Regions from separate parts of the Micromonospora sp. NPDC049282 genome, predicted to be linked through region 3. Evidence: predicted binding sites of a transcription regulator. Region 3 holds the regulator's gene; each other region holds the start of a gene.
What was found. The regulator HrcA, encoded in region 3, represses chaperone genes, less so after heat shock. The targets are predictions, from matches to a motif close to GGTTNGCACNCTCNNNNNGAGNGTGCNAACC.
Positions count from the first base shown of each region.

Region 1 (9,761 bases), on a different contig from region 3:
GCAATCATCCGAACTTTTCCGACAGATGGGGCATATGCCGCTCGCTGTCCAAGGTTTTCGATCACAGATGTGTGAGCCGGGGACAGCTCGGGTACCGAGTTGTCCATCCGGAACCGGCATCCCGCGCGGACCGCCGCCCGGTAGCTGGCCACGAACATTCTCCGCGGTGCCGCGCGGGAGGAGGGGTGCTGATGTCGAACGTACGTAGGCTGCCTGGACCCATCGTCGACCTCTGGGACTGGCAGCGGCTCGGCGCTTGCCGGGGCCGCGACAGCGCCCAGTTCTTCCACCCGGACGGCGAGCGCGGCTCGTCCCGGCTGCGCCGCGAGACCGGCGCGAAGACGGTTTGCGGAGCCTGCCCGGTGCGCGCCGAGTGCGCCGCCCACGCCCTCGCCGTCCGCGAGCCGTACGGCGTCTGGGGCGGGTTCAGCGAGTCCGAGCGGCTGCGGCTGCTCGCCCTCGGCTGGGAGGACGCGGCCGACCGCCGGCAGTCCCGGGTGGACGTCGCCCGGCTCGAGGCCCGCCTCGGCCGGTCGCACAAGACCGCCGTCCCGGACCAGCGCAAGGTCGCCTGACCCTTCGCACCTCCCGACGCCGCGCCCCGAACCCCGGGGCGCGGCGTCGTGTATTCACGCTTCCCGGCACGGTCATCGAAGGCAGTCGCGGAAGGCTTGCCCAGCTGCTCGACCAGCTCACTTTCCGCCCCCGGCGTCAGGCGGGCAGGCGGGTCAGCGCGGGTCAGGCCACGGTGACCTTGACGGTGTGCCAGCCGGTCGCGCCGTCCGGGGCCACCGGGCTGCGCCGCTCCGGCTGCGTCTCACCTGTCGCGTCGGTGGCGCGTACCTGGAGGGTGTGCTCGCCGGGGGTGGCGTCCCAGCGCCAGGACCACTGGACCCAGGTGTCCGACGACACGGCCGGGGCGAGCGTCGCCTCCCGCCAGGGGCCGTCGTCGACGCGTACCTCGACGCGGCGGACGCCGCGGTGCTGCGCCCACGCCACACCGGCGACCGTCAGCGGGCCGGCCGCCGGGCGGCTGCGGGCACGAGGCGTGTCGATCCGGGACTGCGTCTTGACCGGGCCCTGGGCGGACCAGCCGCGCGGCACCCAGTACGCGTCGAAGTCGGCGAAACTGGTCAGCTCCAGCTCGGTCAGCCACTTGCACGCCGAGACGTAGCCGTAGAGGCCGGGCACCACCATCCGCACCGGGAAGCCGTGCTCCACCGGCAGCGGCTCGCCGTTCATCCCCACCGCGAGCAGCGCGTCCCGCCCGTCGCGCAGCACCGACGTGGGGGTGCCGCAGGTCCAGCCGTCGGCCGCGCGCCCGACCACCTGGTCCGCGCCCTCCTCCGGGCCGGCCTCGTCCAGCAGTTCCTTGATCGGCACGCCGAGCCAGCGGGCGTTGCCGATCAGGTCACCGCCCACCTCGTTGGAGACGCAGGCCAGCGTCACGTAGCGCTCCACCAACGGCCGGGCCAGCAGGTCGTCGAAGCTCAGCTCGATCGGGTTGCGGACCCGGCCGTGGATGCGCAGCGTCCAGGTGACCGGGTCCACCTGTGGCACCACAAGCGCGGTGTCGATCCGGTAGAACTCCCGGTTCGGGGTGACGTAGGGGGCGAGCCGGGGCAGGGACAGGTCCGCGCCGGCCGGCACCGGCGGGGCGGACGCCGCCGGGGCGGGCAACGTCACCGCCTCCCGGGCCGCCGAGACACCGCGCCGCCCGGCCAGCCAGTGCCCGCCGAGGCCGGCCACCGCCGCCGCGCCGGTCAGCAGGCCGGCGCCGCGCAGGAACCGGCGCCGCGACTCCTGGTCACCGCCCTCCGGCGGCTCCCAACCACCCGGGTTCTCCTCCTCGCCCGCCAGCGCGGCGACCGCCGGGGGCGGCGTGGGCCCGGGCCGGGATTCCGTCGCGGCGGCCGGTCCGGCGGTGCCGCCCGAGAACGGGGTGGCCGGGTCGCGGTCCGCGCGCAGCGGGCCGGCCACGAACGCCCAGAGCGTCAGCCCGCCGAGGCCGGCGCCGACCAGCGAGGGCAGCGCGTCGAACCCGTCCGCGCCGGCCCGGGTCAGCGCGGCGGTCACGCCGAGCGCGGCGAACGCGGCGATGCCGGCCAGGCCGAGCGCCAGCCGTCGGGCCGCGGCCAGGCCGAGCAGCGCCGCGAAACCGGCCAGCAGCAGCGCCGTGCCGACCAGCAGGGCGATCTTGTCGTACCTGCCGAAGACGTCGATGGCGAACTGCTTGAGCGGCTCGGGCACCAGGTCGACCACGAGGCCGCCGACGGCGATCAGCGGGGCGGACCGGGGGCCGGTCAGGACGGCCACCGGTTCGGCGACGCCGAGCGCCACCACGGCGGCGACGACACCGGACAGTGCCGCGTGGCGGCGGGAGATCGTGCTCACCCGGCCAAGTGTGGTCGACCGGTCGGGCCGGCCGCCAATCTTGTCAGCGTTCCGTAAGCGGATACGCGTCAGGGCACACCGCCGACTCGGCGATGTGCCCTGACGTCGGGCCGTACTCCTCGGGTCAGAAGCCCGGGCCGTGCTGGTGGCCGTGGCCGTGCGAGTGGCCGTGCCCGCCGGCGGCGGCCGGCTCCGGCTCGGCCGGCTTCTCCACCACGAGGCTCTCGGTGGTGAGCAGCAGGCCGGCGATCGAGGCGGCGTTGGAGACCGCGTTGCGGGTCACCTTCACCGGGTCGAGGATGCCGGCCTTGGCCAGGTCGACGTACTCGCCGGTGGCGGCGTCGAGGCCGGTGCCCCACTCCTTGCCGACGACCTTCTGCACCACCACGTAACCGTCGTGGCCGGCGTTCTGGGCGATCCAGCGCAGCGGCTCGACCAGCGCCTTGCGCACGATCGAGACACCGACCTTCTCCTCGCCGGTGAAGCCCAGGTCGTCGTCGAGCACCGGGAGGATCTGGGCCAGCGCGGCGCCGCCGCCCGGGACCGTGCCCTCCTCGACCGCGGCCTTGGTCGCGGCGATGGCGTCCTCGATGCGGTGCTTGCGCTCCTTCATCTCGACCTCGGTGGCCGCGCCGACCTTGATCACCGCGATGCCACCGGAGAGCTTCGCCAGCCGCTCGGACAGCTTCTCCCGGTCCCACTCGGAGTCCGAGGCCTCGATCTCCTTGCGGATCTGGGCGACCCGGTCGGCGACCTCGGTGGACTGGCCGCCACCGTCGACGACCGTGGTGTTCTCCTTGTCGACCACGACGCGACGGGCGGTGCCGAGCACCTCCAGGCCGACCTGGTCGAGCTTGTAGCCCAGCTCCGGGGCGACCAGCTCGGCGCCGGTCAGGACCGCCATGTCCTGCAGCATCGCCTTGCGGCGGTCGCCGAAACCGGGGGCCTTCACCGCGCAGACCTTGACGGTCTTGCGGATGGCGTTGACCACGAGCGTGGACAGGGCCTGGCCCTCGACGTCCTCGGCGATGATGAGCAGCGGCTTGTTGTTCTGGAGGACCTTCTCCAGCAACGGCAGCAGCTCCTCGATCGCCGAGATCTTCTGCGTGGTGATCAGGATGTACGGGTCCTCCAGGACCGACTCCTGCCCCTCCACGTCGGTGACGAAGTTCGGCGAGATGAAGCCCTTGTCGAACTGGAGACCCTCGGTCACCTCCAGCTCGGTGGTGAGCGCGGAGCCCTCCTCGACGGTGATCACACCGTCGCGGCCGACCCGCTCCATCGCCTCGGCGATCAGCTCGCCGATCGCGGCGTCCTGCGCGGAGACGGTCGCCACGTGCGCGATCGACTCCTTGCTGGCGACCTCGACGGCCTTGCCGAGCAGCGCCTCGGAGACCTTGGCGGCCGCCGCGTCGATGCCCCGCTTCAGGCCGATCGGGTTGGTGCCCGCGGCCACGTTGCGCAGGCCCTCGCGGACCATGGCCTGGGCCAGCACGGTCGCGGTGGTGGTCCCGTCGCCGGCGATGTCGTTGGTCTTGGTCGCCACCTCCTTGACCAGCTGCGCGCCGAGGTTCTCGTACGGGTTGGTGAGCTCGATCTCCTTGGCGATGGTCACGCCGTCGTTGGTGATCGTGGGCACACCGAACTTCTTGTCCAGGACGACGTTGCGCCCGCGGGGGCCGAGGGTGACCTTGACCGCGTCCGCGAGGGCGTTGACACCGTGCTCGAGCAGGTGCCGGGCGTCATCCGAGAAGCTCAGGATCTTTGCCATCAGTATCCCTTCGAAGCGACGTTGCCCCGGCCCGGCGAGCCGGACCGGGGCAACGACACTGATCGGTTGCTTACTTCTCGATGACCGCGAGGACGTCGCGGGCGGAGAGCACCAGGTACTCCTCGCCGGCGTACTTGACCTCGGTGCCGCCGTACTTCGAGTAGAGAACGGTGTCGCCGACCTTCACGTCGATCGGCACGCGGTTGCCCTTGTCGTCGATCCGGCCCGGGCCGACAGCGAGGACGGTGCCCTCCTGCGGCTTCTCCTTGGCGGTGTCGGGGATCACGATGCCCGAGGCGGTGGTGGTCTCGGCCTCGTTCGCCTGCACCACGATGCGGTCCTCGAGCGGCTTGATCGCAACCTTGGTCGCGGTAGTCACGGGCATACCCTCCTGGGGTACTTGGTGTCGTTACCGGTCGGCGTGCCGACCAGCGTCAATCTGCCACATGCCACCGGGCGGGGCCGTCGTCGCGGGTGCCGGTCCGCCTGGCGTTCAACCCCCGGACACCAGGGTCCGAAGGTTGGCACCCTCAGGGTGAGAGTGCTAATCGCAGGTTATTCCTCGGCTAGCACTCCGTCAAGGAGAGTGCCAGCCCCCGCCCACCGTGTCGCCCTCGGGACGGGTCGGGAGAATGGTCGGGTGGATCTCGACCAGCTCGACGCGCTGCGTACCCCCGAGGGGTCGGCCGCGCTCGCCGCGGCGGCGCGGGTGGCCGGCGGCGACCCGCTGGCGGCGGCGGCCGCGCTGCGCTCGGCCGGGATCCCGGGCGGGCTCGCCGCGGCGGCGCTGACCCAGGCGGAGCTGCGCCGGCGCGCGGCCGGCAAGTTCGGCGCGGCGGCGGCCGGGATGTTCCTCACCCGCGCCGGGCTGGAGCAGGCCACCCGCCGGGTGGTCGCCGACCGGCGGGCCGCCCGGTTGCGCGCCGCGGGCGTGACCAGACTCGCCGACCTCGGCTGCGGGCTGGGCGCCGACGCGCTCGCCGCGGCCCGCGCCGGCATCCGGGTGTACGGGGTGGAGGCCGACCCGGTGACCGCCGCGATGGCCGCCGCGAACGCCGAGGCGGCCGGGCTGGCCGAGCTGGTCACGATCGAGTGCGGCGACGCCACCGCGTTCGACGTGCGCCGGGTCGACGGCGCGTTCTGCGACCCGGCGCGGCGGCGGGCCGGCACCGGCCGGCGCATCTTCGACCCGAACGCCTACTCCCCGCCGTGGGATTTCGTCACCGGGCTGGCGGCGCGGGTGCCGCGCACCGTGGTCAAGGTGGCGCCCGGCCTGGACCACGCGCTGATCCCGGCCGGCGCCGAGGCGGAGTGGGTGAGCGTCGACGGCGACCTGGTGGAGGCCACGCTCTGGTGCGGCGACCTGGCCGGCGTTCCCCGCCGCGCCACCCTGCTGCGGAGCAAGGAAGGGCCCCCGGTTAACGCCTCCGGTAGAGGCGGGGCCCCTTCTTGTCACCTCACCGGCACCGGCGCGGACGAGGCGGAGGTGGGCGCGATCCGGCGGTTCCTGTACGACCCGGACCCGGCCGTGGTGCGCGCGCACCTGGTCGCGGAGCTGGCCGCCGACCTCGACGCCACGCTCGCCGACCCGTCGATCGCCTACCTCTACGCGGACGCGGCGCGTCCCACCCCGTTCGCCCGCTGCCTGGAGATCACCGACGTGCTGCCGTTCTCGCTGAAGCGGCTGCGCGCCCTGCTGCGGGAGCGCCGGGTCGGCCGGGTGGAGATCCTCAAGCGGGGGTCGGCGCTGGAGCCGGAGAAACTGCGCCGCGACCTGCGGCTGACCGGCGACGAGGGGGCCAGCCTGGTGCTGACCCGGGTGGCCGGCGCGCCCACCGTGCTGATCTGCCGCCCGGTGCCGGCCGCCGGGTGACCGCCGGTCGCCGGTCGGGCGCCGCGCGGCCCGTTCCGGCTCGCCGCACGGCGGCGCCCGGGTTAGCTTGACGGTCATGGCGGGACAGGGCACTCCGGCGACCGCGTTGCTGACCAGGCGGAAGATCGCGCACACCATCCACCCGTACGACGTCTCGCCGGACGCGCCGAACTACGGCGCGTTGGTCGCCGACGCCCTCGGGGTGCCACCGGAGCGGGTGTTCAAGTCGCTGGTCACCGAGGTCGATGGCCTGCTGACCGTGGCGGTGGTGCCGGTGACCGGGGAGTTGGACCTGAAGGCGCTGGCCGCGGCGGTCGGCGGCAAGCGGGCCGCGCTGGCCGACCGGGCGGTGGCGGAGCGGGCGACCGGATACGTGCGGGGCGGGATCAGCCCGCTCGGGCAGCGCAAGGCGCTGCCGACCGTGGTCGACGCGTCCGCGCCGACCCACCCCACGGTGTACGTCTCGGCCGGTCGCCGGGGCCTCCAGGTACAGCTCGCGCCGGCCGACCTGGTAGCCCTGACCGGGGCCGTGACCGCCCCGATCGCGGCCGGCTGACTCCGGCCGCTGGGAGCGTTTCCGCAGCCGGTGTCGGCCGGGTGACAACCGCGTTGCTGAATTGTTACCGCCGCCAACAAACTTCTGACCTCGGCACTCTTGCGGAGGGCGGGAAACGCGGAATACGTTGCCGGACACAACAAAACACCGAAAGCAACTCCCCCACCCCCCGAAAGGACCCGTGCACATGCGCAAGGGCTTCCTCACCTTCGCGGCCGTCGGTCTCCTCGCGACCGGCAGCATGGCCGCCTGCGGTGACAACGGCGATTCCTCCGACAAGGCCGGCGGTTCGAACGACAAGAAGCCGAAGATCGGCGTGATCCTGCCGGACAGCAAGTCCTCCGCCCGCTGGGAGGGCGCGGACCGCAAGTACCTCAAGGAGGCGTTCGACAAGGCCGGCGTCGAGTCCGACATCCAGAACGCGCAGAACGACAAGACCGCGTTCCAGACCATCGCCGACCAGATGATCACCAACGGCGTGAACGTGCTGATGATCGTCAACCTGGACTCCGGCACCGGCAAGGCCGTGCTCGACAAGGCCAAGTCGCAGGGCGTCGCCACCATCGACTACGACCGGCTGACCCTGGGCGGCTCCGCCCAGTACTACGTCAGCTTCGACAACGAGGCCGTCGGCAAGCTCCAGGGCGAGGGCCTGAGCAAGTGCCTGACCGACAAGGGCGCCAAGAACCCGTCGATCGCGTACCTGAACGGCTCGCCGACCGACAACAACGCCACCCTGTTCAAGAACGGGTACGACTCGGTGCTCAAGCCGAAGTTCGACTCGAAGGAATACACCAAGGTCGCCGACGACCCGGTGCCGGCGTGGGACAACGCGCAGGCCGCCACCATCTTCGAGCAGCAGCTGACCAAGGCCAACGGCAAGATCGACGGCGTGCTCGCCGCCAACGACGGCCTCGGCAACGCGGCCATCTCGGTGCTGAAGAAGAACAAGCTCAACGGCAAGGTCCCGGTGACCGGTCAGGACGCCACCAAGGAGGGCCTGCAGAACATCCTCGCCGGTGACCAGTGCATGACCGTCTACAAGGCGGTCAAGAAGGAGGCGGACGCCGCCTCCGAGCTGGCCATCGCGCTCGCCAAGGGCGAGAAGAAGGACACCGGCCAGACCGTCAAGGACCCGGAGGGCAACCGGGACGTGCCGGCCGTGCTGCTGGAGCCGAAGGCCATCTACAAGGACAGCGTCAAGGACGTCGTGGCCGACGGCTACGTCACCAAGGAAGAACTCTGCACCGGTGCGTTCGCGAAGCTCTGCACCGACGCCGGCGTGAGCTGACCCACCCCGCCTCAGGCGGCGCCGCCCGGCACGGGACCAGTCCGTGCCGGGCGGCGCCCACGCCGGACGGGATCCGAGACCTTCCTCCGCCCAAAGGAGACCCCCGTGTCCGCAAACCCCCTGCTGGAGCTACGCGGGATCGACAAGAGCTTCGGTCCCGTCCAGGTGCTGCGTGACGTCGCCTTCGCCGCGCACCCCGGCGAGGTGACCGCGCTTGTCGGCGACAACGGCGCCGGCAAGTCGACCCTGGTCAAGTGCATCAGCGGCATCTACCCCACCGAGGCCGGCGAGTTCCTCTTCGACGGCCGGCCGGTGAGCATCAACAGCCCCCGGGACGCCGCCGCGCTCGGGATCGAGGTCGTCTACCAGGACCTGGCGCTCTGCGACAACCTCGACATCGTGCAGAACATGTTCCTCGGCCGGGAGAAGCGCAGCGGCCTCGTGCTCGACGAGCCGACCATGGAGCAGATGGCCGCCGAGACGCTTGCCGGCCTCAGCGTCCGCACCGTCAAGTCGCTGCGCCAGCACGTCTCCAGCCTCTCCGGCGGGCAACGGCAGACGGTGGCCATCGCCAAGGCGGTGCTCTGGAACAGCCGGCTGGTCATCCTGGACGAGCCGACCGCCGCGCTCGGCGTCGCGCAGACCGCCCAGGTGCTGGAACTGGTCCGTCGGCTGGCGGACAAGGGCCTGGCCGTGGTGCTCATCTCGCACAACATGAACGACGTCTTCGCCGTCTCCGACCGGATCGCCGCGCTCTACCTCGGCCAGATGGTCGCCCAGGTGAAGACCACCGACATCACCCACTCGCAGGTGGTCGAGCTGATCACCGCCGGTCGCTCCGGCGACCTCGGCCTCACCAGCGAGCCGGGCAGCAACGGCACCGGCGCCGCGCCCGCCGACACCACCCCAGGAGCCGTCCGATGACCGCCACCGCCGTGAAGAAGGAAGGCCCGGCCAGCGTCACGCCGACGCCGACCGTGGGCAGCCACGTGAGCAACTACTGGCGGCGGGTACGCGGTGGCGACATCGGCGCCCTGCCCGCCGTGATCATGCTGCTCGTGCTCGCGGTGGGCTTCTCGATCGCCCGCCCGTCGTTCTTCACCGCCGGCAACCTGGCGAACCTCTTCACCCAGGGCGCGGCGGTCACGCTGATCGCGATGGGCCTGGTCTTCGTCCTGCTGCTCGGCGAGATCGACCTCTCCGCCGGCTTCGCCAGCGGCGTCTGCGCCGCGATCCTGGCCAACGTGGTGACCGTGCTCGGCTACCCCTGGTACGTGGCGACACTCGCCGCCGTCGTCACCGGCGTGGTCATCGGCGTCGTGCTCGGCATGCTGGTCGCGAAGGTCGGTATCCCCTCCTTCGTGGTGACGCTCGCCGGCTTCCTCGCCTTCCAGGGCGTCGTGCTGACGCTCATGGACGAGGGCGCCAACATCGCTGTCCGCGACGACGTGCTGGTCGCGATCGCCAACCGCAACATCTCCCCCGTGCTGGGCTGGGCGCTGGCCGCGCTCGCCGTCGCCGGATACGCGGCCGTGCAGCTGCTGCGGCACCGCAACCGGTCCGCGCGTGGCCTGCTCACCGACCCGATCGCGGTGGTCGCCGCGCGGATCGGCGGGCTCGCCGTGATCCTCGGTGTCGCGGTCTACGTGCTCAACCTGGAGCGCAGCCGCAACGTCCTGGTGGTCTCACTCAAGGGCGTGCCGATCGTGGTGCCGATCATCGCGCTGCTGCTGGTCGTCTGGACGTTCGTGCTCCAGCGCACCAGCTACGGCCGGCACATCTACGCGGTCGGCGGCAACGCCGAGGCGGCCCGCCGGGCCGGCATCAACGTGGACAAGATCCGCATCTCCGTCTTCGTCATCTGCTCCGGGATGGC
Region 1 covers NZ_JBICSL010000030.1:8,655-18,415, reverse strand. The annotation lists gene ACGFI2_RS29755 (WhiB family transcriptional regulator) at 192-575, shown strand; gene ACGFI2_RS29750 (molybdopterin-dependent oxidoreductase) at 739-2,394, opposite strand; gene groL (chaperonin GroEL) at 2,519-4,165, opposite strand; gene groES (co-chaperone GroES) at 4,236-4,550, opposite strand; gene ACGFI2_RS29735 (methyltransferase domain-containing protein) at 4,806-6,038, shown strand; gene ybaK (Cys-tRNA(Pro) deacylase) at 6,115-6,594, shown strand; gene ACGFI2_RS29725 (sugar ABC transporter substrate-binding protein) at 6,782-7,885, shown strand; gene ACGFI2_RS29720 (ATP-binding cassette domain-containing protein) at 7,991-8,809, shown strand; gene ACGFI2_RS29715 (sugar ABC transporter permease) at 8,806-9,761, shown strand, end outside.
Region 1: a site for HrcA is predicted at 4,685-4,715, ahead of groES (co-chaperone GroES). Genes of this name have one in related genera too.

Region 2 (9,761 bases), on a different contig from region 3:
CAGGCCCATGGCCCGCAGCCCCATCGCGGCGCTCACCCCGGTCTCGGTGATCCGGATGCCCTCCGGGGTGCAGGCCGGGGTGGGTGAGGTGGTGGGGGCGGTCGGCGGGGCGGGCATCGGTTCGACGTGCGGTGGCTCGGTGCACGCCGCCAGCAGCGTCAGTGCCGTGAGAAGAACGGTCCCGACCGCCGCGCTGCGCATGGGGTGATCATGCCACCCGGTGGGCGAGCCGGTCGCCCTGGTCGGCCGCCGAGCCGGCCCACTGCGTGGGAACCCCGGGTGGCAACGTCGTGAGCGGCGCATAGACTCGACGGCACAACTGCATACCTCATCCAGAGGGGCTGAGGGATACGGCCCGACGACGCCCCGGCAACCACCCGCACGCTCGACGACGAGCGACCTGCGGGCAGGTGCCAATTCCGTCCCCGCCGCACCCGGCGATGCGGGGAAAGATGAGAGGACCCTCGGCATGACGTCGACGCTTCCCGCCGTGTCCGGCATCGACACCTCCCGCAGCCCGGCCCGTGCCCTGGTCTGTCGCGCCTGTTCCGCGCGCTACCCGCTGGCCGCCCAGCACGCCTGCTACGAGTGTTTCGGCCCGCTGGAGGTCGACTACGACACCGCCGCGTTGGCCACCGTCACCCGGGAGCAGATCGAGGCCGGCCCGAACAGCATCTGGCGCTACGCCGCCCTGCTGCCGGCCGGCCAGGACCCGGCCACCCGGGTCACCCTCGATCCGGGGCTGACCCCGCTCGTCGCCGCCGGAAACCTCGCCGCCGAGCTGGGTCTCACCGGTCCGCTCTGGGTCAAGGACGACAGCGCCAACCCCACCCACTCGTTCAAGGACCGGGTGGTGTCGGTGGCCCTGACCGCCGCCCGGGCGCTCGGTTTCACCCGCTACGCCTGCGCGTCCACCGGCAACCTGGCCAACTCGGTCGCCGCGCACGCCGCCCGTGCCGGCGTGCCGTCGGTGGTCTTCATCCCCAGCGACCTGGAGCAGGGCAAGGTCGTCACCACCGCGGTCTACGGCGGCGATCTGGTCGCCATCGACGGCTCCTACGACGACGTGAACCGGCTCTGCGGCGAGCTGGTGGAGACCGACGAGTTCGAGGACACCGCGTTCGTCAACGTCAACGTCCGGCCGTTCTACGCCGAGGGCTCCAAGACGCTCGGCTACGAGGTGGCCGAGCAACTGGGCTGGCGCATCCCGGCCCAGGTGGTCATCCCGATGGCCAGCGGCGAGCTGCTCACCAAGATCGACAAGGCGTTCACCGAGCTGGTCGAGATCGGGCTGGTCGAGGCGCCGGCCGGCGGCTGGAAGGTGTTCGGCGCCCAGTCCGCCGGCTGCAACCCGATCGCCACCGCGCTGCACGACGGCCGCGACACCATCGTCCCGGTCAAGCCGACCGGCATCGCCAAGTCGCTGAACATCGGCGACCCGGCCGCCGGCGTCTACGCGCTGGAGGCGGTCCGCCGCACCGGCGGCTGGATGGAGTACGCCGACGACGACGAGATCCGCGACGGCATCCGGCTGCTGGCCCGGACCACCGGCGTGTTCGCCGAGACCGCGGGCGGTGTGACGGTGGCGGTGCTGCGCAAGCTGGTGCGGTCCGGAAGGCTCGACCCCACGGCCGAGACGGTGATCTTCAACACCGGCGAGGGCCTGAAGACGCTCGACGCGGTGGCCGCCACCGCCGGCCCCACCCACCGCATCAAGCCCAACCTCCGCGCCGCCCGAGACGCCGGCCTCCTCTCCTGACTGCGCCCCACCCTCCCCACTCCCACCCCTCCTCCGCGATCTTGCACTTTCCGCCCCGGCGAAAGGGGTGAATCGCCCTCGCCTCGGGGCCGAAAGTGCAAGATCAACGAGAGGGTGGGTGGGGCGGGCTCGCCCGGGTGGGGGATCGGGGGCGACCAGGGGGTGACGGGGGAACTGCGGGGAGTGGCAGAAAACCACCGGCAAGGACTTGACGGCAGGAACCGGACGGCGCAAGATGCTCGGTGCGGGAGGGCATCCGCCGGAGACTTTTCAAAGTTTTGCGACCCAACGCCGGAGGCGTTGTGCGGACGTCCCTCCCGACCAACCTCGCGCAGGGCCAGCGGAAAACCGCTGGCCCTGTCGCCGTTCCCGGGCCAGCCAGTTTGTGACACGCCCCTACTGATCTGGTGCCTTCCTGTTGCATGATGGCGGCATGACGGAGACCCCGCACCCCCTGCACGACAGGCACGCCGAGACCCTCGACCGGGCGCTGACCGCGATCACGGAGCGCGGGTACTGGTCCGCCTATCCCGAGTCGCCCAGCCCTCGGGTGTACGGCGAGACCGCCGCCGCCGACGGCAAGGCCGCCTTCGAGGCGTACCTGGGCGGAGACTTCCCGCTCGACCAGGCCGGTGACGGCAGCACCGTCGCCACCGAGGCCAGCCCGTTCGGCGTGCCGCTCGACGTGCGCTACCCGCACGCAGGCGCCGACCAGCTGGTGGCCGCCGCCACGGCCGGGCTGCCGGCCTGGCGCGACGCCGGCCCGAAGGCCCGGGCGGGGGTCTGCCTGGAGATCCTCGACCGTCTCCACAAGAACATCTTCGAGCTGGCCAACGCGGTGCAGTTCACCAGCGGCCAGGCGTTCGTGATGGCGTTCCAGGCCGGCGGCGCGCACGCGCTGGACCGGGCCCTGGAGGCGGTCGCCTACGCGTATTCGGAGATGACCCGTCATCCGGGGACGGCCGGCTGGGAGAAGGCCGCCGGCAAGGGCGACCCGCTGCGGATGACCAAGACGTTCCACGTGGTGCCGCGCGGGGTGGCCCTGGTCATCGGCTGCAACACGTTCCCCACCTGGAACTCGTACCCCGGGTTGTTCGCCTCGCTGGTCACCGGCAACCCGGTGGTGGTGAAGCCGCACCCGCGCGCCGTGCTGCCGCTGGCGATCACCGTGAAGTACGCCCGCCAGGTGCTCGCCGAGGCCGGCTTCGACCCGAACCTGGTGCAGCTCGCCCCCGAGGCGGCCGGCGAGAAGCTCGCCTCGACGCTGGCCCTGCACCCGGCCGTGAAGATCGTCGACTTCACCGGTTCCACCGAGTACGGCGACTGGCTGGAGTCGAACGCCAGGCAGGCCGCCGTCTACACCGAGAAGGCCGGCCTGAACACGGTGGTGATCGACTCCACCGACGACTTCGCCGGGCTCTGCCGCAACCTGGGTTTCACGCTCACGCTCTACAGCGGCCAGATGTGCACCACCTCGCAGAACCTGCTGATCCCCCGCGACGGCATCGCCACCGACCAGGGGCACAAGAGCTTCGACGAGGTGGCCGCCGGGATCGCCGGCGCGGTCGCCAAGCTGACCGCCGATCCGGCCCGGGGCGTCGAGCTGACCGGCGCGATCGTCAACGACGGGGTGCTGGAGCGGCTGGACGAGGTGACCAAGGTCGGTGAGCCGGTGCTGGAGTCCCGGACCGTCGAGCACCCGTCCTTCCCGCGCGCCGTGGTGCGTACGCCGACCGTGGTCAAGCTGGACGCCGGCGACACCGCGACCTACGCCCGGGAGTGGTTCGGGCCGATCTCGTTCGCCATCGCGACCGACTCGACCGAGCACAGCCTGCGGGTGCTGCGCGAGACGGTGGGGGAGAAGGGCGCGCTGACCGCCGCCGTCTACTCCACCGACGAGGCGGTGCTGGACGCGGCCGAGGCGGCGGCGGTCGACGCCGGGGTGCACCTGTCCTGCAACCTGACCGGCGGCGTGTTCGTCAACCAGTCGGCGGCGTTCTCCGACTTCCACGGCTCGGGCGCGAACCCGGCGGCGAACTCCGCGCTGACCGACGGCGCCTACGTCGCGAACCGCTTCCGCATCGTCCAGAGCCGCCGGCCCGCGTGAAAGGCGGGGCCCCTTCTTGACGCATCCGGCCGAGAAGGGGCCCCTTCTCAACCACGCAGGGGGTCAGGCCGGGCGGCGCATCTGGAGCTCGCGCAGGGCGGCGATCCGCGGGTGCCGGACGCGTACGCCGGTGTCGGTGAAGCCCAGCTTCCGGTAGGCCCGGCAGGCGCGGTCGTTGCCGACCACCACCTCCATCATCAGCTCCGGCCGCCCGCAGGCGCGGGACCAGGCCGCCACCTCGTCCACCAGCGCGGCGAGCAACCCGCTGCCCCGCCGGGCCGGCGTCACGTAGACCGCGTAGACGAGCGTCAGCCCCGGTTCGTCGGGTGCGGCCGTGCCCCCGGCGTGGCCGACCAGGCGACCGCCCGGGTCGGCGACGAACTGGGCGGTGTGGTCGCCCCGGGAGACCGTCGCCACCCGGGCCGCGAAGTCCGCGTGCGGCCGGGCGGCGGCCTCGGCGACGGTCTCCAGGAAGGCCAGCGGGGCGTCGGCCAGCATCTCCAGCCGGAGCGCCCGCATCCGGGCGGCGTCCTCGGGGCGGATCCGGCGGACCGTGGTCGGGGTGGGCGCGCTGGTCATGTCCGCATGCATACCGGACCGGTCCGGACTCGCGCTGCGGCGGGGCCGTAGCGGCCCGGATTATGCCCGATTTGTGGTCGTGCACGGTCGTCACGCCTCGTGTAGCGTGCGATTTCGGTCACCGTATTCAGCGGCCGTCGCCGATGGCCGAAACCGGTGCGCCGCCGGTGCCGGTCCGCCGGTTCCCGGGTCTTGGAACGCCGTGCAGAGTGAGGAAGTGCACCGTGGCACAGGGCACCGTGAAATGGTTCAACGCCGAGAAGGGCTACGGCTTCATCGCCGTCGACGGCGGGCAGGACGTCTTCGTCCACTTCTCCGCGATCGAGATGGACGGCTACAAGGCGCTGGACGACGGCCAGCGGGTCGAGTTCGAGATCGCCCAGGGCCAGAAGGGTCCGCAGGCCGAGCACGTCCGCCTCATCGCCTGATCGTTCGGCGGCCGCCGCGCGCGGCCGAACCACCCTGACCGGTGCTGCGTCACGGCCCCGCACCGTGGAAGATCATGAGCCGTTCCAGCCGTTGCCGCTGAGGAGGGCCCATGTCCGAGCTGCCCCCGTCGGGTTCCACCGAACCGGTGCCCCCGACCGACCCGACCCGGCCCGCGTCGCCGGCCGCCGGGCCGGTGCCGGAACAGGCAGGCCCGTCCGGACCGCCGACGCCCGCCCCCGGTCAGCCGGCCGCCGACCCGTGGGCCGACCCACCCACCGCCGGCCCGTCCGGCTCCGAACCGGGCATTCCGCCCCAGCAAGGGTACGGCGCGCCGCCCGGCTGGACCGCGCCGCCCGGTGCGCCGCCCGGCTGGACCGCGCCGGACGCCCCGCCGCCCACCGGCTGGGGCTGGCCCGCCGCAGGCCCGGCGTACCCCGGTTATCCGATGCCCGGCGCGACCTATCCCGCGCAGCCGGTGCCCGGCGGTCCGCACGGCTGGTATCCGGGCCTCGACCCGAACGATCCGCTGGTCACCCCGCCGCACGCGGGCGTCGGCGGCTGGTTCGCGCGGTGCGTGGACGCGGTTCGGCGGGGCTGGCGGCAACTCCTGCCGATCATGCTGCTCACCCAGGGCGTCCCGGCGGCGGTGATCTCCGTCCTCTCGCTCTTCCTGGCCCCCACCGACCGGATGGTGACCGGCTCGGACGGCGCGCCGGTGCTGCCGGACGGCTACCTGGAGCAGTTCTTCGTGTTCTACGGCGTGGTGCTGCTCGCCGCCCTGGTCTTCGGTCCGCTCCAGGCCGTCGGCTGGGGTGCGGGGACCTGGGTGGTGGCCCGGCAGGCGGCCGGCGAGCCGGCGGGTGTCGGCGCCGCGCTCCGGTACGGGCTGCGCCGCGCGCTCGGTGTCTGGGGCTGGACGATCGTCGTCTCGCTGCTGATCACGGTCGGCGCCTGCTTCTGCCTGTTGCCCGGCGTCTACGCCGGGTTCGCGGTCGCGCTGTTCGGGCCGGTCTACCTGTTCGAGCGGCAGGATCCGATCGGGCGGGCCTGGCGGATGTTCCACAAGCGCTTCGGCATGGTGCTGGGCCGGGTGACGCTGGTCATGTGCGCGCTGCTCGCGGCGAGCCTGCTGGATCTCCTGGTGAGTGCGGTGAGCGGCGTGGCGTTCGGCGCCGATCCGACGGCGGCGCCGGGCACCGCGGCGGGCGCGGTGACGCTGGCGGTGATCGGTGCCGTGCTGGCCGCGCCGGCCTACCTCGCGCAGCTCGTCGGGCTGGTCGTCGCGTACGCCGAACAGCGGGCCCACGAAGGCCCGGTGAACGCGGCCCGACTGGCAGCGGAACTCGGCTGAGCGGCGCTGTCGTGCTTGCACTCGGCTAGGGAGAGTGCTAAACAAGTCATTGGCACTCGCGTACGGTGAGTGCCAATGGTCGGGGCGGTAGGGCCACGGCCGCAACGGCGTCCGGAGGGACGTCGGCGCGGAACGGGGCCGGTCGTCGCGGGCTGTCCGGCCCGACCGAGGAGGACGTCGTCGTCGCCAGGTGGCGACGTCCCCAAGGTGCGTACACCAGACGGCCCATCCGGGCATCCCGGGTGGCCCGTGAGTGTCCAGGAGGACAACGCCGTATGGCCAAGATGATCGCGTTCGACGAAGAGGCGCGCCGCGGCCTCGAGCGGGGCATGAACCAGCTCGCTGACGCCGTGAAGGTGACGCTCGGCCCGAGGGGCCGCAACGTCGTGCTCGAGAAGAAGTGGGGTGCCCCCACCATCACCAACGATGGTGTGAGCATCGCCAAGGAGATCGAGCTCGAGGACCCGTACGAGAAGATCGGCGCCGAGCTGGTCAAGGAGGTCGCGAAGAAGACCGACGACGTCGCCGGTGACGGCACGACGACGGCGACCGTCCTGGCCCAGGCCCTGGTTCGCGAGGGTCTGCGCAACGTGGCCGCCGGCGCCAACCCGATGGCCCTGAAGCGGGGCATCGAGGCCGCCGTCGCCAACGTCTCGGAGGAGCTGCTCAAGCTCGCCAAGGACGTGGAGACCAAGGAGCAGATCGCCTCCACCGCCTCCATCTCCGCCGGTGACACCACCGTCGGTGAGATCATCGCCGAGGCGATGGACAAGGTGGGCAAGGAAGGCGTCATCACCGTCGAGGAGAGCAACACCTTCGGCCTCGAGCTCGAGCTCACCGAGGGCATGCGCTTCGACAAGGGCTACATCTCCGCCTACTTCATGACCGACCCGGAGCGTATGGAGGCCGTCTTCGACGACCCCTACATCCTGATCGTCAACAGCAAGATCTCGTCGGTGAAGGACCTGCTCCCGATCCTGGAGAAGGTCATGCAGTCGGGCAAGCCGCTGCTGATCATCGCCGAGGACCTGGAGGGCGAGGCCCTGGCCACCCTGGTGGTCAACAAGGTCCGTGGCACCTTCAAGTCGGTCGCCGTCAAGGCGCCGGGCTTCGGTGACCGCCGCAAGGCCATGCTGACCGACATCGCCATCCTCGCCGGTGGCCAGGTCATCAGCGAGGAGGTCGGCCTCAAGCTGGACGCCGTCAACCTCGACATGCTGGGCCGCGCCCGCAAGGTCGTGGTGACCAAGGACGAGACCACCATCGTCGACGGTGCCGGCGACGCCGACCAGATCCAGGGCCGGGTCAACCAGATCCGGGCCGAGATCGACAAGAGCGACTCCGACTACGACCGGGAGAAGCTGCAGGAGCGCCTGGCCAAGCTGGCCGGCGGTGTTGCGGTGATCAAGGTCGGCGCGGCCACCGAGGTCGAGCTGAAGGAGCGCAAGCACCGCATCGAGGACGCCGTCCGCAACGCGAAGGCCGCCGTCGAGGAGGGCATCGTCCCGGGTGGTGGCGTCGCGCTGGTGCAGGCCGGCAAGACCGCCTTCGACAAGCTGGACCTGGCCGGCGACGAGGCGACCGGCGCGCAGATCGTCAAGATCGCGCTGGACGCCCCGCTGCGGCAGATCGCCGTCAACGCCGGCCTCGAGGGTGGCGTCGTCGTCGAGCGGGTTCGCAACCTCGACCCGGGTCACGGCCTCAACGCCGCGACCGGCGAGTACGTGGACCTGCTGGCCGCCGGCATCATCGACCCGGCCAAGGTGACGCGTTCCGCGCTGCAGAACGCCGCCTCGATCGCCGCGCTGTTCCTCACCACCGAGGTCGTCGTGGCGGACAAGCCGGAGAAGACCCCGGCCGCCCCGGCTGGCCCGGGTGGCGGGGAGATGGACTTCTGAGTCCAGCTCCACCCAGTACGCCGGAAGGGGGCGGGCCGCGTCAGCGGTCCGCCCCCTTCCGCGTGTCGCCTCAGGTGGGCAGCGGGCGTTGGTTGCGTCGCTTGTGCGCCCGGTCGTACGGCGGCACGAGCCGCCTCGGCTCGTCCACCGGTTGCCGTGGCTCCTCCTCGGGTGGCTGGTCGGCGACGACCTGCTCGGCGTCGCCGAGGTCGAGCCGATCGGCCGCCAGCTCACCGGCCGGGGCCGGGTCGTGGGCCCGTTCGTCATCCGTGGGCATGCGCCGCCTCCTCTGTGCTCGACCGTAGGTGTCGCTCGATCAGCGTGGAGGGCGAACGGCGTTATGCGCCTTTGATGGCTTTCCGGTAGAGGAAGAAGACGCGCTCGATCCGAGCGCCGGCCACGCCGGAGTAGAACGGCACCGGCCCCACCCAGCCGATCTGCGCCGCGACGATCCCCGCCGCCGCCTGGTCGCGAAGGCAGCGGCGCAGCAGCACCCCGCCGATCCCGGAGCCCTCGGCCGCCGGCGCGGTGCCCATCGGCCCGAACCAACTCGGCCGCGCCGACCCGTACGCGGCGAAGCCGAGGATCTCGCCGTCCCGCTCGGCCAGGTGGGTGCCCGCGTCCGGGCGGCCCACCGAGCCGGCCAGCTCACCGTCCCAGGTGCCGCCGAACACCGACCGGGCGAACGCGGTCAGCGCCGGCAGGTCCGCCGGTTCGGCCCGACGTACCGTCACGCCGTGGGCGGCCAGCCGCTGCTCGGCGGCCTCGGTCGGGCGCAGCGCCGGCGACCCCTCGGTCAGCGCCGCGGTCATGTTCCAGGCCGTCCGGTCCTGCCGGTAGCCGAGCCGCAGCGCGGCACAGACCGCCGGGGTGTAGCGGACGTCGATGCCCGGCCAGGCGTAGTGCGGCGGGTTGCCGGCGAGCAGCAGCTCGGACGCGCCGAGCGCGGCCAGCCGCGTCTCCGCCTCGGTCAGCAGCGCCGCGCCGACCCCCCGGCGGCGCTCCGCCGGCGCCACCGCGACCAGGTCGACGTGACCGAGCCGTGGATCGGTCGCCGACAGCGACCCGACCAGGACCCCGAGCAGCGCGCCGTCGCGGACCGCGCCGAGCCGCAGCACCGTCCGGTCGGCCGCCGCCCGGTCGGCCAGCGTGGCCACCACGGCCGGCGCCTCGGCCGCGTCCTCCGGCAGGTCCAGCGCCCGCCGGCAGAGCCCGACGACCTCGGGCAGGCGGTCCGGGCCCAGCTCGATGATCTCCATGGACGCCGACGCTAGGCCATCCGGCAGGGTTTGTTAACCGGCGCGGGCCGCCCGCACCGCCGCGTACGCGTCGACCAGGCCGGCGCCGACCAGGTCCCGGGTGCCGCCACAGGCCGTGCCGGCCGGGACCGTCGCCGCCGACGCGGTCTCGGTGAGGATCCGCCGGGTCCGGTCCAGGTCACCGACAAGCGCCGGGTTCGCCGACCACATCAGCGCCACCACGCCCGCCACCTGCGGGGTGGCCATCGAGGTGCCGTCCAGGGTGGCGTAGCCGCCGCCGGGGAACGCCGACGGCACCGCCGCGCCGGGGGCCACCAGATCGGGTTTCGCGACCGCCCCGGTCGGGCCCCGGCTGGAGAACTCGGTGAGCCGGCGGGAC
Region 2 covers NZ_JBICSL010000008.1:69,620-79,380, reverse strand. The annotation lists gene ACGFI2_RS15160 (DUF4232 domain-containing protein) at 1-201, opposite strand, end outside; SAM riboswitch class I at 326-459, shown strand; gene thrC (threonine synthase) at 470-1,759, shown strand; gene paaN (phenylacetic acid degradation protein PaaN) at 2,193-3,866, shown strand; gene ACGFI2_RS15145 (GNAT family N-acetyltransferase) at 3,930-4,445, opposite strand; gene ACGFI2_RS15140 (cold-shock protein) at 4,670-4,873, shown strand; gene ACGFI2_RS15135 (hypothetical protein) at 4,984-6,225, shown strand; gene groL (chaperonin GroEL) at 6,501-8,123, shown strand; gene ACGFI2_RS15125 (hypothetical protein) at 8,194-8,400, opposite strand; gene ACGFI2_RS15120 (GNAT family N-acetyltransferase) at 8,462-9,382, opposite strand; gene ACGFI2_RS15115 (S8 family serine peptidase) at 9,416-9,761, opposite strand, start outside.
Region 2: a site for HrcA is predicted at 6,273-6,303, ahead of groL (chaperonin GroEL). Genes of this name have one in related genera too.

Region 3 (9,761 bases):
CCGGCGCGGCCGCCCTGGGCGGTCCGCCCCGGCACGGCGTGCACGCTCTGCGCCTGCTGGTTCTCCCGCTCGGCGTCCCAGCGGGCGTACGCGTCGACGATCTCGCCCACCAGCTTGTGGCGGACCACGTCGGAGCTGGAGAGCTGGGCGAAGTGCACGTCCTCGACGCTGTCCAGGATCTCCCGGACCACCCGCAGGCCGCTGCTCGTCCCGCCGGGAAGGTCCACCTGGGTGATGTCGCCGGTGACCACGATCTTCGAGTTGAAGCCGAGCCGGGTGAGGAACATCTTCATCTGCTCGGGCGTGGTGTTCTGCGCCTCGTCGAGAATGATGAAAGCGTCATTAAGGGTCCTTCCGCGCATATATGCCAGCGGCGCGACCTCGATGGTGCCGGCGGCCATCAGCTTCGGGATGGACTCCGGGTCGAGCATGTCGTGCAGCGCGTCGTAGAGCGGACGCAGGTAGGGGTCGATCTTCTCGTTCAGGGTGCCGGGCAGGAAGCCCAACCGCTCGCCCGCCTCGACCGCCGGCCGGGTCAGGATGATCCGGTTGACCTGCTTGGCCTGGAGCGCCTGGACCGCCTTCGCCATGGCCAGGTAGGTCTTGCCGGTGCCGGCCGGGCCGATGCCGAAGACGATGGTGTGCGAGTCGATCGCGTCGACGTAGCGCTTCTGGCCGAGCGTCTTGGGACGGATGGTGCGCCCGCGCCGGGAGAGGATGTTGAGCGTCAGGACCTCGGCGGGCCGCTCTGCGCTGCCCTGCTCGAGCATGCCGACGGTACGCCGGACGGCGTCTGTGGTCAGGGTCTCGCCTTTCTCGATCAACTCGAGGAGCTCACTGAAGAGACGCTCGGCGAGCGCGTTGTCGGCGGGCGCACCGGTGATGGTGATCTCGTTGCCGCGCACGTGGACGTCGCTGGTGACCGAACGTTCGACGAGACGCAGGATCTCGTCGCCCGCGCCGAGCAGGTTCACCATGATCTTCGGGTCGGAGACCGTGATCCTGGTCTGCGCCCGGGGCGGGCCGGGAGGTGGGGTGCCGGTCATAGGTCGGGCCGTAGGGCCCTGCGCCACCTGCTCTCCGATCTCGGCGCCGGGCCCTGCTGGCGCGGCGGACGTAGCTCCCATCGTATCGGGTCGACACCGCGCGCACCGTGCCCATTTCCGGTGCTCGGCGGTCAGCCGCCGGCCCGGAAGTCGTAGCCGTCGAACGTCTCCTGCCGCCGGGTGAAGCGGTAGGTCGCCCAGTGCATCCGGACCACCACGCCGCGCTCGTCCCGGGTGAGCCGGAGCAACTCGCCCGCCTCCCGGCCGGAGACCGTGCGGAACACGTCCGGGCGCTCCGGCAGCGGCGCGAACACCGCCGGCGGCTTCCCGGCCGGGTCGTCCGCGCCCCGGGCCCGCAGCGCCCCGTCGTGCCAGCCGAAGACGTACTCGAAACCCTCGCCCCACCAGCGGCCCAGCATGCCGCGCAGGTGCGCGGGCGCGGGCCGGCCGGGACGCCACGGCTCGATCTCGGCCGGGTCGTGCTCGGCGGCGGCGGCCAGCAGCCCGTGCGCCAGGTCGAACACCTCCACCCCGGTGCCGGACGAGCCGAGCACCGCGCATCCCATGGCGCCGGCCGTGCCCTCCCCGCCACGCCGGCCGTAGACGGCCGCCAGGAAGCCGGGCATCGCGCCGTCGTGCCCCACGTGGATCACCCGGTCCGGCTGCGGCACCAGGATCAGCCCGAGGCCGAAGCTCGCCGCCCAGAGCGACTCGTCGGTCGTGGTGAGCGGCCAGCGCATCTCGTCGACGGTGGCCGGGGCGAGCACCGTGCCGGCCGGGTCGAGCGCGGCCGGGTCGGCCAGGAAGGCCGCCCAGCGGGCCATGTCCGGCGCGGTGCTCCAGAGCTGGGCGGCCGGCCCCACCGCGCCGAAGTCGGTGGGCGGCTCCGGGTGCGCCTCGTCGGAGTAGGCGTCGACCAGGTGCCCGGTGGCCGCCCGCTCCCCCGGCCCGGTGGCGGTGGCGGTCAGCCCGAGCGGCGCGAGCACCCGGTCGGCGAGCACCTCGGCCCAGGTGCCACCGCGCCGCCGGGCGACCAGCTCGCCGAGGAGTGCCATGCCGAGGTTGGAGTAGTGGAAGCGGCGGCCGGTGGGCAGCACCCGCTCCGCCCGGGCCAGGTCGGCCAGCAGGTCGTCGACGGCCGGGGCGCGCAGGCTGTCCCACACGTCGCCGTGCGGCTCGCGTTGCAGGCCGGCGGTGTGCGAGAGCAGCCGGCGCACGGTCAGCTCGCCGTGCGCGGGCAGGTCGAGGTGCCGCCCGACCGAGTCGTCCAGGTCGAGCAGGCCGTCGTCGCGGCACTGCATGACAAGCACCGCGGTGAAGGTCTTGGTGACCGAGCCGATCCGGAGGACCGTCTCCGGGCCGAGCGCCGTGTCGTTGCCGGTGCCGCCGACCGCGCTGGTCCAGAGCGGCCGGTCGGCCCGGTGCAGGGCCGCCGAGACGGCGGGGATCCGCCCCTTCGCCTGGGCCCGCCGCACCATCCGGTCGAGCCGGTCGGAGATCGTGGTCACCGGTCAGCGGCAGAGCATCGGGCCCAGCGGCGCCCCGCCGAGCAGGTGGGCGTGCACGTGGAAGACCTCCTGGCCGCCGTACGGGCCGGTGTTGAACATGAGCCGGAACCCGTCCACCGTCAGGCCCTCCTCCTCGGCCACCAGCGCGGCGGTGTTGAGCAGCTCGCCGGCGAGCGCCTGGTCGCCCTGCGCCAGGGTGGCCACGTCCACGTAGTGCTCCTTCGGGATCACCAGCACGTGGGTGGGCGCCTTCGGGTCGATGTCCCGGAAGGCGAGGGTGGTGGCGGTCTCGCGGACGATGGTGGCCGGGATCTCCCCGGCGACGATCCGGCAGAACAGGCAGTCGACTCCCATCGCAGCAGTGTAGGGAACGTACGGCAGGATGGCCGGCATGGCGGGACGGGCGGTGCTGGTGACGGGGGCCTCGCGGGGCATCGGGCGGGCGGTGGCGCGGGCGTTCGCGGCCGGCGGGGACCGGGTCGCGGTCCATCACCGGGACTCCGCTGAGCTGGCCGAGGCGCTCCGCGCCGAGCTGCCCGGCGACGGGCACGTGGTGATCCGGGCCGACCTCGCCGACCCGGACGCGGTCCGGGTCATGGTGGACTCCGCGGCCGGGCTGCTCGGCGGGCTCGACGTGCTGGTCAACAACGCCGGCGTGTTCGGGCCGGCCGATCCGCCGCACCCGGTCTTCGGGAGCAGCTACGAGCAGTGGCGGGCACGCTGGCGGGAGGTGCTCGACACCAATCTGGTCGGCGCCGCGAACGCGTCCTGGTGCGCCGCCCAGCACATGCGGGAACGGGGCGGACGGATCGTCAACGTCTCCTCCCGGGGCGCGTTCCGGGGTGAGCCGGCCAACCCGGCGTACGGGGCCAGCAAGGCGGGGATGAACGCGATGGCGCAGTCGCTCGCGGTGGCCCTGGCGCCGTACGGCATCGGGGTGGCCTGCGTGGCCCCGGGCTTCGTCGAGACCGACATGACCAACGAGCACCTCAAGAACGAGCGCGGCGAGGCGGTACGGGCGCAGTCGCCGTTCGGTCGGGTGGCCCGCCCGGAGGAGATCGCGGCGGCGGTGCACTGGCTGGCCAGCCCCGAGGCCGAGTGGGCCGCCGGCACCATCGTCGACCTGAACGGCGCCTCCTACCTGCGCACCTGACCCCCACCCCCACCGTGCGCTGATTCACGGAAGGAGTGGCCATTCCCGGCGGGATGGCCGCTCCTTCCGTGAAACAGGGGGTTGGGGTTACCAACGGGCGAGGCGGGTGGCGAGGACCGCCAGGGCGGCGACGCCGGCGGTGGAGGTGCGCAGCACGGACGGACCCAGGCGGACGGCACGGGCCCCGGCGTCGACGAACGCGGCCAGCTCCGGGTCGGCGATGCCGCCCTCGGGGCCGACCACCAGGACGATCTCGCCGGTCGACGGCAGCTCGGCCGTGGTCAGCCGCTCGTCGGCCTCCTCGTGCAGCACGAAGCCGGCGGCGGCGCCGGCGATCCGCCGGGTGACCGTGGCGGTGGACTCGTCCGGGGAACCGGCCACCACCGGCAGCCACGGGCGGCGGGCCTGCTTGGCGGCCTCCCGGGCGGTGGTCGCCCACTTCTCCCGGGCCCGTACGCCCCGGTCGCCGCGCCACTGGGTCACCGAGCGGGACGCCGCCCAGGGCACGATCTCGTCCACCCCGACCTCGGTCATCGCCTGCACGGCCAGCTCACCCCGGTCGCCCTTGGCGATCCCCTGCACCACGACCAGCCGGGGGACGCACGCGTCGGCGTACCCCCGGGCGGTGATCCGCGCCTCGAGGGTGCCCCGGCCGACGGCGGTGACCTGCGCGGCGGCGGTGCCGCCCCGGCCGTCGGCGAGCAGCAGCTCCTGGCCGACGCGCAGCCGCTGCACGGTGGCCGCGTGGTGGCCCTCCGGGCCGTCCAGCGTCACCGTGTCACCGGTGGGCAGCGCCTCGACCAGGAACAGCGGGGCCGACACCTCAGGCGTGCCCGTTGAAGGCGTCGCGCATCCGTGAGAAGAAGCCGCCCTGTTTGGTCAGCTCGGCGACCTCCTCGCCCCGGGTCTTGGCGAAGTCGCGCAGCATCCGCTCCTGGTCGGCGTCGAGCTTGGTCGGGGTGCGCACGTCCAGGTGGACGTAGAGGTCGCCCCGGCCGGTGCCGCGCAGGTGCGGCACGCCGCGGGCGCGCAGCCGCAGCGTGCTGCCGGGCTGGGTGCCGGCCTTGACGTCGACGGTCTCCTCGCTGTCGAGCGTCTTGATGGTCAGCCGGGTGCCGAGCGCCGCGGCGGTCATCGGCACGGTCACCCGGCAGTGCAGGTCGTCGCCCTTGCGGGAGTAGACGTCGTGGGTCCGCTCGTGGATCTCGACGTAGAGGTCGCCGGCGGTGCCGCCGCCCGGGCCGACCTCGCCCTGCTGGGCCAGCCGGATCCGCATGCCGTCCTCGACGCCGGCCGGGATCTTGACGGTCAGCGAGCGGCGGGTCCGCACCCGGCCGTCGCCGGCGCAGGTCGGGCAGGGGTGCGGGATCGTGGTGCCGTAGCCCTGGCAGACGGTGCACGGCCGGGCGGAGACGACCTGGCCGAGGAACGTCCGCTGCACCGACTGCACCTCGCCACGGCCGCCGCACGCCTCGCAGGTGGCCAGGTGGGTGCCGGCGGCGGTGCCGGCGCCGGAGCAGGTGGTGCAGAGCACCGCGGTGTCGACGGTGATCGGCGCCTCGACGCCGAACGCGGTCTCGTTGAGGTCCAACTCCAGCCGCAGGATCGCGTCGGCGCCCGGCCGGGTGCGCGGCCGGGGACCCCGGCTGCCGCCCGCCGCGCCGCCGAAGAACGCGTCCATGATGTCCTGGAAGCCGACGAACGGGCCGGCCCCGCCCGGGCCACCGGGGCCCGCGCCACCGCCGCCCGGGGCGAGCGGGTCGCCACCCAGGTCGACGATCTGCCGCTTCCGATCATCCGAGAGGACCTCGTACGCGGCGTTGATGTCCTTGAACTTCTCCTGTGCCTCCGGGTCCGGATTGACGTCCGGGTGGTACTGCCGCGCCAGCTTGCGGTAGGCACGCTTGATGTCGTCGTCGGAGGCGTCCCGGCTCACGCCGAGAATGCCGTAGTAGTCCCTGGCCACTGGGTTCGGTGTCCTCATGTTCGTCTCGCGTCTCGCCGGTCGTCGGCCGCAGCCGGCCGTCGGCCCTGACTGGTCAGTTCTGGGCCAGCAGCTCGCCCACGTAGCGTGCCACGGCCCTCACCATGGCGATATTGCCGGGGTAGTCCATCCGGGTCGGCCCGAGCACGCCGAGCCCACCGACGATGGTGGCGCCCGGGCCGTAGCCGGTGCTGACCACCGAGGCGGCCCGCAGGTTGTCGATCTCGTTCTCGTCGCCGATGAGGACCCGGGTGGTGTTGCTCGGTTCCGTCTCGCCGATCAGTTTGAGCAGCACGACCTCCTCCTCGAGCGCCTCGAGGATGGGTCGCAGCGAGCCCTGGAAGTCGAGCAGGCCGCCCCGGGTGAGGTTGGCCGTGCCGGCCAGCGCGATCCGCTCCTCGTGTCGTTCGACGAGCGTCTCCAGCAGCACCGTGGAGAGCGTGGTCATGGCCGGGCGCAGGTGCGGCGCGGACTCCTCGACCAGCGCCTGCACCAACGGCGGCGTCTCGACGAGCTGGCTGCCGACGAGCTTCTCGTTGACCAGCCGGCGCAGGTCGGTCACGTCCTCGGCGGGGACCGGGGCGGGCAGCTCGACCAGCCGCTGCTCGACCCGCCCGGTGTCGGCGATCATGACCACCATCAGCCGGGTGGTGGAGATCGGCACCAGCTCCAGGTGGCGCACCTTGGACCGGGCCAGGCTGGGATATTGCACCACCGCGACCTGCCGGGTGAGCTGGGCCAGCAGCCGGACCGTGCGGTGCACCACGTCGTCGAGGTCGACCGCGCCGACCAGGAAACGCTCGATCGCCCGGCGCTCGGCCGGGCTGAGCGGCTTGACCCGGGAGAGCCGGTCGACGAAGAGGCGGTAGCCGCGGTCGGTGGGCACCCGGCCGGCGCTGGTGTGCGGCTGCCGGATGTAGCCCTCCTCCTCCAGCACCGCCATGTCGTTGCGCACGGTCGCCGGCGAGACGCCGAGCTGGTGCCGTTCGACCAGGGCCTTGCTGCCCACCGGCTCCTGCGTGGCGACGTAGTCCTCGACGATGGCGCGCAGCACGGCGAGCTTGCGGTCGTCGAGACCCATCTCCCCCACCTCCTGACGCACCTCGGCCGGGCGACGCGCGGCATCCGCCGGGCGGCTGGCACTCGACTGTAGCGAGTGCCAGTCTACGTCGGCACGCCCACCGACGCGATGATCAGTGGCGGGCCCCGGTCCGCCCCGACGCGACGGTCCGCCGTGCCGGGGCCGAACAGCCCTGGTGTCGCTTGCCCCCGGGACCTACCGTGACGTGCATGACTGAACCTCCTCGCCCGCCCGGAGCGGGGGACCCCAACCCCCAGCCCGACCCGACCCCACCGTCGGCCCCCTACGGCTCGTCGCCCACCGACGAACCGCCCACCGCACCACTGTCCGGGGCGCCGGGCGGAGGCGGCTATCCCCCGCCCGGTGGCTATCCGCCCCCGGGCGGCCAGCCTCCGCCGGGTGGCTATCCCCCGCCGGGTGGCTACCCTCCGCCGGGTGGCTATCCCCCGCCGGGTGGCGGCGTGCCGGGCTACGGTGCCGGCTACCCCGCCGGTGGCGCGTACGGCCCGGCCGCCTACGCCAACAACGACGACAAGACCTGGGCCCTGGTCGCGCACTTCGGCGGCGCCGCCGGCGTGATCATCGGCGGTGGCCTCCTCGGCTGGGTCGCCCCGCTCATCGCGCTGATGACCCGGGGGCAGCAGTCGCCCACCGTCCGCGCCCACGCCGTGGCGGCGCTGAACTTCCAGATCACCTGGGCCGTCGCCGGTGTGCTGAGCTGGGTGCTCACCTTCGTCACCTGCGGAGTCCTGTTCTTCGTCCCGATGCTCGTCTGGCTCGTGCCGCTGATCTTCGGGATCATCGGTGGGGTCAAGGCCAACGACGGCGTGCTCTACCGCTACCCGATGAGCTACAGCTTCACCAAGTGACCCGGTCGGTCGGCCGAGGCATTCGGCCGACCGGACCCGGTCAGGGCAGCAGGTCGCGCACGACCGCGTCGGCCAGCAGCCGGCCGCGCAACGTGAGCACGGCCCGACCCTCGGCGTACGCCCCGGCGTCGAGCAGCCCGCCCGCGCGGGCCCGTTCGGCGCCGGCCCGGCCGGTCTCGTCCAGCACGTCGAGCGGCAGCCCGGAGGCGAGCCGCAGCCGCAGCATCACGTCCTCCATGTGCTGCTCGTCGCCGGTGAGCCGCTCCCGGGCCAGCGCGGGCGACGCGCCGGCGGCCAGCCGCTCCGCGTACGCCGCCGGGTGCTTCACGTTCCACCAGCGCACCCCGCCGACGTGGCTGTGCGCCCCCGGGCCCAGGCCCCACCAGTCGGCGCCGGTCCAGTAGAGCAGGTTGTGCCGGCACGCCGCCGCCTCGGAGCGGGCCCAGTTGGACACCTCGTACCAGGAGAAACCGGCCGCGTGCAGCGCCGCCTCCGCGGCCAGGTAGCGGTCCGCCGCCACGTCGTCGGAGGGGTACGGCAGCTCGCCCCGGCGCATCCGCGCGGCCAGCCGGGTGCCGTCCTCCACGATCAGGGCGTACGCGCTGACGTGGTCCACCCCCGCCTCGACCACCTGGGCCAGCGAGGCGGCGAAGTCGCCGGCGGTCTCCCCGGGGGTGCCGTAGATCAGGTCCAGGTTCACGTGGTCGAACCCGGCGTCCCGGGCCTCCAGGGCGGCGGCGGTGGCCCGGCCGGCGCTGTGCTGCCGGTCGAGGATCGCCAGCACCCCGGGCGCCGCGGACTGCATGCCCAGCGAGATCCGGGTGTAGCCGGCGGCCCGCAGGGTCTTGAGCGACTCCGGGCTGACCGTCTCGGGGTTGGCCTCGGTGGTCACCTCGGCGTCGGCGGCCAGCCCCCAGGTGCGGTCGATGCCGTCGAGGATCCGGGCCAGGTCGTCGGCGGGCAGCAGGGTGGGGGTCCCGCCGCCGACGAAGACGGTGTCCACCCGTGGCGGTGGGGACTCCCCCAGCACCCGGGCGGCGAGCGCCAGCTCGGCCAGCACGCTGTCGGCGTACGTCTCCCGGCTCGCCCCGCCGCCCAGCTCGGCGGCGGTGTACGTGTTGAAGTCGCAGTAACCGCACCGGCTGGCGCAGAACGGGACGTGCACGTACACCCCGAAGCCGCGGGCGCCGACGGCGCGGCGGGCGGCAGCGGGCAGCGACCCGTCGCGCGGGACGGGTTCGCCTTCTGGAAGGACGCCGGGCATGGCCACTAGTGTGCCCGGCATGACCTCTCCGGACGCTCTCGTGCGGGTCGCCACGGCCCGTGGGGTGACCACCCTCACCCTGGACAGCCCGCACAACCGCAACGCGCTCTCCACCCCGCTGATGACCCAGCTGCTGGTCGGGCTGGCCGCGGCGGTCGCCGACGACACGGTCCGGGCGATCGTGCTGGACCACACCGGCCCGGTGTTCTGCTCCGGCGCCGACCTGAAGGAGACCGCCGCCGCGTACGCCAGCGGTTCCGTGCCGGCCGGGATGCTCGGCGACGTGCTGGTCGCCGTGCGGGAGTGCCCGAAGCCGGTGCTGGCGAAGGTGGCCGGGCCGGCCCGGGCCGGCGGGCTGGGCCTGATCGCCGCCGCCGACCTGGCGGTCTGCGCCGAGGAGGCCACGTTCGCGTTCACCGAGGTGCGGATCGGCGTGATCCCGGCGGTCATCTCGGCGACCGTGCTGCCCCGGCTGAGCCCTCGGGCCGCCGCCGAGCTCTACCTGACCGGCGACACGTTCGACGGGCGGCGGGCCGCCGAGATCGGCCTGGTCACCGCCGCGGTGCCGGCGGACGGGCTGGACGCCGCCGTGCGGCGCTACTGCGCCTCGCTGGTGAAGGGCGCGCCAACGGCGCTGGCCGGGGCGAAGGAGCTGCTGCGGCGACCGTCCGCGGCCGACCTGCGGGCGGAGATCGCCGAGTTGGCGGCGCTCTCCACCGGGTACTTCCTCTCCGACGAGGGACGGGAGGGGGTGCTCGCGTTCCGCGAGAAGCGCCCGGCCGCCTGGGTGCCCGCCGGAGAATAGAAGGAGGGGCTCTCTGTCAACGCATCCGGCACAGGCGGGGCCCCCTCTTGA
Region 3 covers NZ_JBICSL010000024.1:10,499-20,259, forward strand. The annotation lists gene ACGFI2_RS27665 (PhoH family protein) at 1-1,046, opposite strand, end outside; gene ACGFI2_RS27670 (serine hydrolase domain-containing protein) at 1,178-2,554, opposite strand; gene ACGFI2_RS27675 (histidine triad nucleotide-binding protein) at 2,558-2,908, opposite strand; gene ACGFI2_RS27680 (SDR family NAD(P)-dependent oxidoreductase) at 2,946-3,707, shown strand; gene ACGFI2_RS27685 (16S rRNA (uracil(1498)-N(3))-methyltransferase) at 3,795-4,529, opposite strand; gene dnaJ (molecular chaperone DnaJ) at 4,531-5,673, opposite strand; gene hrcA (heat-inducible transcriptional repressor HrcA) at 5,747-6,772, opposite strand; gene ACGFI2_RS27700 (DUF4870 domain-containing protein) at 7,234-7,641, shown strand; gene hemW (radical SAM family heme chaperone HemW) at 7,682-8,905, opposite strand; gene ACGFI2_RS27710 (enoyl-CoA hydratase-related protein) at 8,925-9,710, shown strand.